DNA from 3 places in the Pantoea sp. ABR1s genome. Region 1 is predicted to be linked to each of the others. Evidence: predicted binding sites of a transcription regulator. Region 1 holds the regulator's gene; each other region holds the start of a gene.
The links. Region 1 encodes sigma-54, which starts transcription at its own class of promoters, with help from an activator protein. Its sites were predicted from a motif close to GTTGGCACANNTTTCGCTNT; they were not measured.
Positions count from the first base shown of each region.

Region 2: ACXKZD_RS02325 (gamma carbonic anhydrase family protein) is a predicted target of sigma-54. The motif match lies at 2,108-2,127, and genes of this name have one in related genera.
Region 3: glnA (glutamate--ammonia ligase) is a predicted target of sigma-54. The motif match lies at 1,673-1,692, and genes of this name have one in related genera.

Region 1 is NZ_CM173823.1:3,675,674-3,678,939, forward strand. It holds gene lptB (LPS export ABC transporter ATP-binding protein) at 1-648, shown strand, start outside; gene rpoN (RNA polymerase factor sigma-54) at 697-2,130, shown strand; gene hpf (ribosome hibernation promoting factor) at 2,152-2,439, shown strand; gene ptsN (PTS IIA-like nitrogen regulatory protein PtsN) at 2,592-3,071, shown strand; gene rapZ (RNase adapter RapZ) at 3,119-3,266, shown strand, end outside.
Region 2 is NZ_CM173823.1:473,849-477,114, forward strand. It holds gene tsaC (L-threonylcarbamoyladenylate synthase type 1 TsaC) at 1-235, shown strand, start outside; gene aroE (shikimate dehydrogenase) at 239-1,057, shown strand; gene ACXKZD_RS02320 (DUF1488 family protein) at 1,054-1,311, shown strand; gene ACXKZD_RS02325 (gamma carbonic anhydrase family protein) at 1,278-1,832, opposite strand; rRNA gene ACXKZD_RS02330 (16S ribosomal RNA) at 2,323-3,266, shown strand, end outside.
Region 3 is NZ_CM173823.1:101,142-104,407, forward strand. It holds gene glnA (glutamate--ammonia ligase) at 114-1,523, opposite strand; gene typA (ribosome-dependent GTPase TypA) at 1,962-3,266, shown strand, end outside.

The DNA.
Region 1 (3,266 bases):
AAATCCGGAGAGATTGTCGGCCTGCTGGGCCCGAACGGTGCAGGTAAAACCACCACCTTTTACATGGTAGTGGGCATTGTGCCGCGTGACGCTGGCCGCATTATTATTGATGATGAAGATATCAGCATCCTGCCGCTGCATGCCCGTGCGCGTCGTGGCATCGGCTATCTGCCGCAGGAGGCATCGATCTTCCGTCGCCTCAGCGTCTACGATAACCTGATGGCGGTCTTGCAGATCCGTGACGACCTGACCGAAGAGCAACGCCAGGATCGTGCTCGTGAGCTGATGGAAGAGTTTCACATTGAGCACCTGCGCGACAGCATGGGCCAGGCACTTTCGGGTGGTGAGCGACGTCGTGTTGAGATTGCGCGGGCGCTGGCGGCTAATCCTAAATTTATACTGCTGGATGAACCTTTTGCCGGTGTTGACCCCATCTCCGTTATCGATATTAAGAAGATCATTGAGCATCTGCGTGACAGCGGCCTCGGTGTGCTGATTACCGACCATAACGTACGCGAAACGTTAGCGGTCTGTGAGCGGGCTTATATCGTCAGCCAGGGGCACCTGATCGCACACGGCACACCGAATGAAATTCTTGCGGATGAGCAGGTTAAGCGGGTTTATTTGGGTGAAGAGTTCAGACTCTGATAAGGTGTCGTTAATACCGATGTTTACCTGGGAACGATCATCCTGTCTATGAAGCAAGGTTTACAACTCAGGTTCAGCCAACAGCTGGCAATGACTCCGCAATTGCAACAGGCGATTCGCCTGCTGCAACTCTCTACGCTTGAACTCCAGCAGGAGCTTCAGCTTGCGCTGGAAAGTAATCCGCTGCTTGAGCAGACTGACCTGCATGAAGAGATCGATTCACGGGAGTCTTCAGAGGCCGAGGCGCTGGATACACGCGAAGCGCTTGAGCAGAAAGAGATGCCTGATGAACTGCCGCTGGATGCGACCTGGGATGAGATCTACACCGCGGGTACGCCTTCCGGCACCGGCACCGATTACCAGGATGATGAGTTACCGGTTTATCAGGGCGAAACAACCCAGTCGCTGCAGGATTATCTGATGTGGCAGGTCGGACTGACGCCGTTCAGCGATACCGATCGCGCCATTGCCACCTCTATTGTCGATGCTATTGATGACACCGGGTATCTCACCGTTTCGCTTGAGGAGATCCTTGACAGCATCGGCGATGATGAGCTCGAAGCGGATGAAGTTGAAGCGGTGCTGAAACGCATCCAGCGCTTTGACCCGATTGGTGTTGGCGCGCGCGACCTGCGTGACTGCCTGCTGGTGCAGCTTTCACAATATGCGCCCGAAACGCCGATGCTGGCAGAGGCGCGTCTGATCGTCAGCGAACATCTCGATCTGCTGGCAAACCACGACTTCCGCAGCCTGATGCGGGTCACACGCCTCAAAGAAGAGGTGCTGAAAGAGGCGATGCTGCTGATTCAGTCGCTGGACCCGCGTCCGGGTCAGTCGATCAACACCGGCGAACCAGAATATGTCATTCCCGATGTGCTGGTGCGTAAGATCGGCAGCCGCTGGACGGTTGAACTCAATGCCGATAGCGTGCCACGTCTGAAGATCAATCAGCACTATGCGGCAATGAGCGGCGCGACGCGGAACGACAGCGACAGCCAGTTCATTCGCAGTAATCTACAGGAAGCCCGCTGGCTGATTAAGAGCCTGGAAAGCCGCAATGATACCCTGCTGAAAGTGACGCGCTGTATTGTTGAGCAGCAGCAGGCCTTTTTCGAGCAGGGTGAAGAATTTATGCGCCCGATGGTGCTGGCGGATATCGCCCAGGCCGTTGAGATGCACGAATCGACCATCTCCCGCGTTACCACGCAGAAGTATCTGCACAGCCCGCGTGGCATTTTTGAACTGAAGTACTTTTTCTCCAGTCACGTGAATACCGAAGGTGGCGGTGAAGCCTCCTCTACCGCGATTCGTGCCCTGGTGAAAAAATTAATTTCGGCGGAAAATCCAGCCAAACCCTTGAGCGACAGTAAACTGACCTCCATGTTATCTGATCAGGGGATCATGGTGGCACGGCGTACCGTCGCCAAATATCGTGAGTCTTTATCCATCCCGCCATCGAACCAGCGTAAACAACTGGTTTGAAAGAAATGAGAAGGAAGACCTATGCAGCTGAACCTGACCGGGCAACACGTTGAAATCACTCCACCTCTGCGTGAATTCGTCAACGGTAAATTTGCCAAACTGGAACACTATTTTGAACATATCAATCAGGTCTATATTGTCCTGAAGGTTGAGAAAGTCACGCAGGTGGCTGACGCAACACTACACGTGAATGGTGGCGAGCTGCACGCCACATCCGAAGCGGAAGATATGTATGCGGCCATTGACGGACTGATCGATAAGCTCACCCGTCAGCTGACCAAACACAAAGATAAACTGAAAAAACACTAACCTTCACGCTAGCGACGCGCGCCTGGCGCGCAGAGCCGACAGGATGGGGCGGATAATCCGCCCCGTTTTGTCATCTGAGCAGGCGCCGTTTGTCACACGCGTCAATACGCGCTGGCGGTGAATGGCCTGGTGAACACGCAAGTGAAACGATAATGAACAACGATCTCACACTGGAATTGAGCACAGTGCTTTCGCCAGACTGCACCCGCAGCGGCGTCCACTGCCAGAGCAAAAAACGTGCGCTGGAAATCATCAGCGAACTGGCCGCTAAGCAGCTCAACCTGCCGCACCAGACGCTTTTCGAAGCGATCCTGACCCGCGAACGCATGGGCAGTACCGGTATTGGTAACGGGATAGCCATCCCGCACGGCAAGCTGGAAGAGGATACGCTGCGCGCGGTTGGGGTGTTTATCAGCCTCGAACAGCCGATTGCGTTTGATGCCGTCGACAACCAGCCGGTCGATCTGTTGTTTGCCTTACTGGTCCCGGCTGACCAGTGCAAAACACATCTGCACACCCTGTCACTGGTGGCAAAGCGTCTGGCAGATAAAACGGTTTGCCGTCGTCTGCGCGCAGCGCAGAGTGATGAAGAGCTCTATGCCATTATTACGGAAGTCCAGTCGGATCAGTAACGCGTCTTTACCGGCCGGGTGCCGGTTTTAAAACGGGAGAGAAGGTCATGGTGCTGATGATCGTTAGCGGTCGTTCAGGCTCGGGGAAGTCAGTGGCGCTCCGTGCGCTGGAAGATATGGGGTTCTACTGCGTTGATAACCTGCCGGTCGTGCTGCTGCCTGAGTTAGCTAACTCGCTGGCTGAGCGCAATATTT
Region 2 (3,266 bases), 860 kb from region 1:
ACTGGCCATTCGCGTCAGTGACCATCCTGATGTGCAGGCCCTTTGCCGCGCATTTGGTAAACCGCTGGTCTCAACCAGTGCAAATCTGTCAGGCCTGCCTCCCTGCCGAACGGCTGAAGAAGTGAAGCAGCAGTTTGGTGAGCAGTTCCCGGTTCTGTCGGGAAAAACGGGTGGGCGGCTCAATCCCTCTGAAATCCGCGATGTCATCAGCGGCGAACTTATACGTCAGGGCTAATTCATGGATCAATTCGCCGTTTTCGGTAATCCGATCAACCACAGTAAATCTCCGCTGATCCATCAGGCTTTCGCTGAACAGACGGGCATTGAACATCGCTATGGTCGGATTTGTGCCCCGATAGATGGTTTTCCTCAGGCGCTCTCTGCCTTTTTCGAACAGGGAGGCCGTGGCGCCAACGTGACGTTACCTTTTAAACAGCAGGCATGGGAATTTGCCGATCAGCTCAGCGAACGTGCAGCCCTGTCCGGCGCGGTAAACACGGTGAAAAAACTCAGCGATGGGCAGATCCTGGGTGACAACACGGATGGTATCGGGCTGTTAAGCGATCTTGAACGGCTGAAGATGATCAACTCTGGTGACAAGGTATTGCTGGTGGGGGCGGGCGGTGCTGCACGTGGGGTCATTCTGCCGCTTCTCTCAGCAGGCGTGACACTCACTGTTGTTAACCGTACCGCCGCGCGGGCGGAAGAGCTGGCTGGCCTGTTTGCAGCGAGCGGCACTATCCGCGCATGTGGTTTTGAGCAGCTGGCAGATCAGCACTTTGATCTGATCATTAATGCGACCTCAAGCGGCGTGAATGGCGAAACCCCTCCTTTACCTGCAGCAGTCATTCATGCTGATGTGCGCTGTTATGACATGTTTTATCAAAGCGGGCTGACGCCTTTCCTGCGCTGGTGTCAGGCGCAGGGCACGGCTCATCTGGCAGATGGTTTGGGCATGCTGGTGGGGCAGGCTGCTCATGCCTTCTATCTGTGGCACGGTGTGATGCCGGAAATCGCGCCGGTGATTACCCAGCTTAAACAGGCCATGCAGCCATGAATCAGGCGATACAGTTTCCTGATGATGAAACCTATAATGCTGAACTGAACGCGGTCTGTTTCCCGGTGCTGGTCAACGGCATGCGGCTGACCTGTGCAATCAGCGGGAAGTCGCTGGCTTCACGTTTTGGTGAAGGGGAGGCGATGGCGCTGTTTCAGCACCATCGCTGGGATCTGGAAGATGAGGCCGAAGCGGCTATCCGTCAGGATAATATTGATGCTCAGGGCTGGATCTGGTTATCTCCCGCCAGGTAATCCTCTTTCCAGGCGACATAATTATTAGCGGAATAGCGTAAACCTTCCTTCTCATTGTCATTCAGCGGCCTGATCTGCCTGACCGGACTACCCAGATAGAGATAGCCGCTCTCCAGTCTTTTACCTGGCGGCACCAGACTTCCGGCACCAATCATCACCTCTTCTTCTACTATTACGCCATCAAGCAGAATCGATCCCATTCCGACCAGCACGCGATCGCTAATGGTACAGCCGTGCAACATCGCTTTATGCCCGATCGTGACATCCTCGCCAATAATAAGAGGGAAGCCTTGCGGGTTAGACGCTGATTTATGCGTAACGTGCAGAACGCTGCCGTCCTGTACATTAGTACGGGCACCAATGCGCACCTGATTCACATCCCCCCTAATCGCAACCAGCGGCCAGATGCTCACGTCGTCCTCCATTATGACATCACCGACCACAACACTGCTTGGATCGACCATAACGCGCTGGCCGGTTTGCGGGAAAAGGTCTTTATATGGACGTAGGGCGGAAGTCATCATGTTCTCCTTTGTTCTGTTTTCAATGCAGCCTGATGCGATTTCAGGCAGCTGACAAGCCAATTCTGGCCTGGATCGCTGGCGATCTCATCAATCTGGATCATTTATAACCGTTCAGATAAAAGATCCAAAAAAAGGGTTGTGCTCTGAAACGGGATCCCTATAATGCGCCTCCATCGACACGGAACACCGGCAACGGGATGACAGGTTGAGAGGCACAGGAGACTGCGCCGCCGGAGAAAAACTTCTGAAATAGAGGTTGACTCTGCAGGAGGAAAGCGTAATATACGCCACCTCGCGACAGGACGCTAACGCACTGTTCGCACTGCTCTTTAACAATTTATCAGACAATCTGTGTGGGCACTCGCAGGATTGATATCAGCGTCTCCGGACGTAAAAAATATCAAGCCTCACGAGTGAACACATAATGAAATTCATTATGACGTTTTACAGATGAGCACCGCTTAACTTGTTTAAGCAAATCAAACTTAAATTGAAGAGTTTGATCATGGCTCAGATTGAACGCTGGCGGCAGGCCTAACACATGCAAGTCGGACGGTAGCACAGAGAGCTTGCTCTTGGGTGACGAGTGGCGGACGGGTGAGTAATGTCTGGGGATCTGCCCGATAGAGGGGGATAACCACTGGAAACGGTGGCTAATACCGCATAACGTCGCAAGACCAAAGAGGGGGACCTTCGGGCCTCTCACTATCGGATGAACCCAGATGGGATTAGCTAGTAGGCGGGGTAATGGCCCACCTAGGCGACGATCCCTAGCTGGTCTGAGAGGATGACCAGCCACACTGGAACTGAGACACGGTCCAGACTCCTACGGGAGGCAGCAGTGGGGAATATTGCACAATGGGCGCAAGCCTGATGCAGCCATGCCGCGTGTATGAAGAAGGCCTTCGGGTTGTAAAGTACTTTCAGCGGGGAGGAAGGCGATGGGGTTAATAACCTTATCGATTGACGTTACCCGCAGAAGAAGCACCGGCTAACTCCGTGCCAGCAGCCGCGGTAATACGGAGGGTGCAAGCGTTAATCGGAATTACTGGGCGTAAAGCGCACGCAGGCGGTCTGTTAAGTCAGATGTGAAATCCCCGGGCTTAACCTGGGAACTGCATTTGAAACTGGCAGGCTTGAGTCTTGTAGAGGGGGGTAGAATTCCAGGTGTAGCGGTGAAATGCGTAGAGATCTGGAGGAATACCGGTGGCGAAGGCGGCCCCCTGGACAAAGACTGACGCTCAGGTGCGAAAGCGTGGGGAGCAAACAGGATTAGATACCCTGGTAGTCCACGCCGTAAACGATGTCGACTTGGAGGTTGTTCCCTTGAGGAGTGGCTTCCGGAGCTAACGCGTTAAGTCGACCGCCTGGGGAGTACGGCCGCAAGGTTAAAACTCAAATGAATTGACGGGGGCCCGCACAAGCGGTGGA
Region 3 (3,266 bases), 480 kb from region 1:
GCATTTTAGTCTTTAAGCCGAAAAGAGGGCGAATGAACGGTGAATTCGCGGAGAAAAAAGCCCATCCGAAGATGGGCTAAAAGTTTCCACGGCAACAAAAAACGTCTGACCAGTTAAACGCTGTAGTAGAGCTCGAACTCAACCGGGTGTGGCGTCATGCGAACGCGATCCATCTCTGCTTTACGCAGTTCGATGTAAGCATCGATCGATTCGTCAGTGAATACTCCGCCGCGGGTCAGGAACTCGCGATCTTCGTTCAGTGCATTCAGCGCTTCTTCCAGAGAGCCTGCAACTTTTGGAATCTCAGCTTCTTCTTCCGGTGGCAGGTCATACAGGTTTTTGTCCATCGCATCGCCAGGATGGATTTTGTTGATGATGCCATCCAGGCCAGCCATCAGCAGTGCGGTGAACGCCAGGTATGGGTTAGCCGCTGGATCCGGGAAGCGCGCTTCGATACGACGCGCTTTCGGGCTGGCAACAACCGGAATACGGATTGAGGCTGAACGGTTACGGGCAGAGTAAGCCAGCATAACCGGTGCTTCGTAACCCGGGACAAGACGCTTGTAAGAGTTGGTGGTCGGGTTCGCCAGGGCGTTGATCGCTTTAGCGTGCTTGATGATACCGCCGATGTAGAACAGCGCCATTTCAGACAGGCCGCCGTACTTATCGCCGGCAAACAGGTTCTGGCCACCTTTGGAGAGTGACATATGGCAGTGCATGCCTGAACCGTTGTCGCCAAACATAGGCTTCGGCATAAAGGTCGCGGTTTTGCCGTAAGCGTGCGCAACGTTGTGAACCACATATTTGTAAATCTGAATTTCGTCCGCTTTTTTGGTCATGGTATTGAAGCGGGTTGCCACTTCGTTCTGACCCGCGGTCGCCACTTCGTGGTGATGCGCTTCAACAACCAGGCCCATCTGCTCCATGGTCAGACACATGGCAGAACGGATGTCCTGTGATGAGTCAACCGGTGGAACCGGGAAGTAGCCGCCTTTCAGACCTGGACGGTGACCTTTGTTACCGCCTTCGTACTCTTTACCGGTGTTCCATGCCGCTTCGATATCGTCGATAGCAACGTGTGAACCGGACGTCGATGAGCCGAAACGGATGTCATCGAACAGGAAGAATTCTGGTTCTGGTCCAAACAGTACGGTATCAGCGATGCCGGAAGAGCGCAGGAAATCTTCAGCGCGCTTAGCGATAGAGCGTGGATCGCGGTCGTAGCCCTGCATGGTGCCTGGCTCGAGGATGTCACAACGGATGATCAGCGTAGAATCTTCGAAGAAAGGATCCATGACCGCCGTGGTGGCGTCAGGCATCAGCACCATGTCTGATTCGTTAATGCCTTTCCAGCCGCCGATAGACGAACCATCGAACATTTTGCCTTCTTCGAAGAAGTCAGCGTTAACCTGGTGAGCAGGGATCGTAACGTGCTGTTCTTTACCTTTGGTATCGGTAAAACGCAGGTCAACAAACTTAACTTCATGCTCGTTCATCATCGAGAGAACGTGTTCAGCGGACATACTCAACTCTCCTGGAAATGGTCTTTCATTATCTACATGGCGAGGAAACGTCGTTTCCGGAATACGTTGCGGGAAAACAACTCCCTGACCAACCTCTTCCGGCACGCTCTTCAACCGACATCTGTCTGGCGTTTACGCTTGATTTAGATAAAGCGAATTCTGTGCCAACTTTTTTGATGATGCTTAAATCGCCTTGTGGTGCACCTTTTTGTCATAAAGCGGCTGCACCACGATCGTTTTATTGCACCATTGTGGTGCTTAACGGTCGTCTGATGGCACTATTTTGGTGCATCAGACCAACTTAGTGCATTTTCTGCACCGGTAACAGGGCAAATTGGCCTCCATGCAATAAACTTTCAGTGAAAAGTGTGATCGTGTTCAGTCTTCCGCTTAATCAGTGTACAATAACGCGCTATTTCTAATGCCTGAGGCAAAGCTGTGATCGAAAATTTGCGTAACATCGCCATCATCGCGCACGTTGACCATGGAAAGACCACCCTGGTTGACAAACTGCTGCAACAATCCGGTACTTTTGATGCCCGTACCGAAGCAACAGAGCGCGTGATGGACTCCAATGATTTGGAGAAAGAGCGTGGGATTACCATCCTCGCAAAAAACACCGCCATTAAGTGGAATGACTACCGTATCAACATCGTTGATACCCCGGGACACGCCGACTTCGGTGGTGAAGTTGAGCGCGTCATGTCCATGGTGGACTCGGTGCTGCTGGTTGTAGATGCGATGGATGGCCCTATGCCGCAAACCCGCTTCGTGACCAAAAAAGCGTTCGCGCATGGTCTGAAGCCGATTGTGGTTATCAACAAAGTAGACCGCCCTGGTGCGCGTCCGGATTGGGTTGTTGATCAGGTCTTTGACCTGTTCGTTAACCTGGATGCTACTGATGAGCAGCTCGACTTCCCTATCATTTTCGCCTCTGCGCTGAATGGTATTGCTGGTCTTGAGCACACCGACATGGCTGACGATATGACCCCGCTGTATCAGGCGATCGTCGACCACGTTGCACCTCCGCAGGTTGAGGCTGACGCCCCACTGCAGATGCAAATCTCTCAGCTGGACTACAACAACTACCTGGGCGTGATCGGCATCGGCCGTATCAAGCGCGGTAAAGTTAAGCCTAACCAGCAAGTCACTATCATCGATAGCGAAGGCAAAACCCGTAACGGTAAAGTCGGTAAAGTCCTGACTCACCTGGGTCTTGAGCGTATCGACAGCGACCTGGCAGAAGCGGGCGATATCATTGCTATCACCGGTCTGGGCGAGCTGAACATCTCTGACACCATCTGTGATCCACAGAACGTGCAGGCGCTGCCAGCACTGAGTGTCGATGAGCCAACAGTTACCATGTTCTTTAACGTCAACACCTCACCGTTCTGCGGTAAAGAAGGTAAGTACGTGACTTCACGTCAGATCCTTGAGCGTCTGAACAAAGAACTGGTTCACAACGTGGCTCTGCGCGTTGAAGAAACCGAAGATGCTGACGCGTTCCGCGTATCAGGTCGTGGTGAGCTTCACCTGTCAGTTCTGATCGAAAACATGCGTCGTGAAGGTTTCGAACTGGCGGTATCCCGTCCGAAAGTTATCTTCCGCGAAATCGATGGCCGTAAACAGGAGCCATTCGAGAACGTTACGCTGGATATCGAAGAGAACAACCAGGGTTCAGTCATGCAAGCCATGGGTGAGCGTAAGGGCGATCTGAAAAACATGGATCCGGATGGCAAAGGC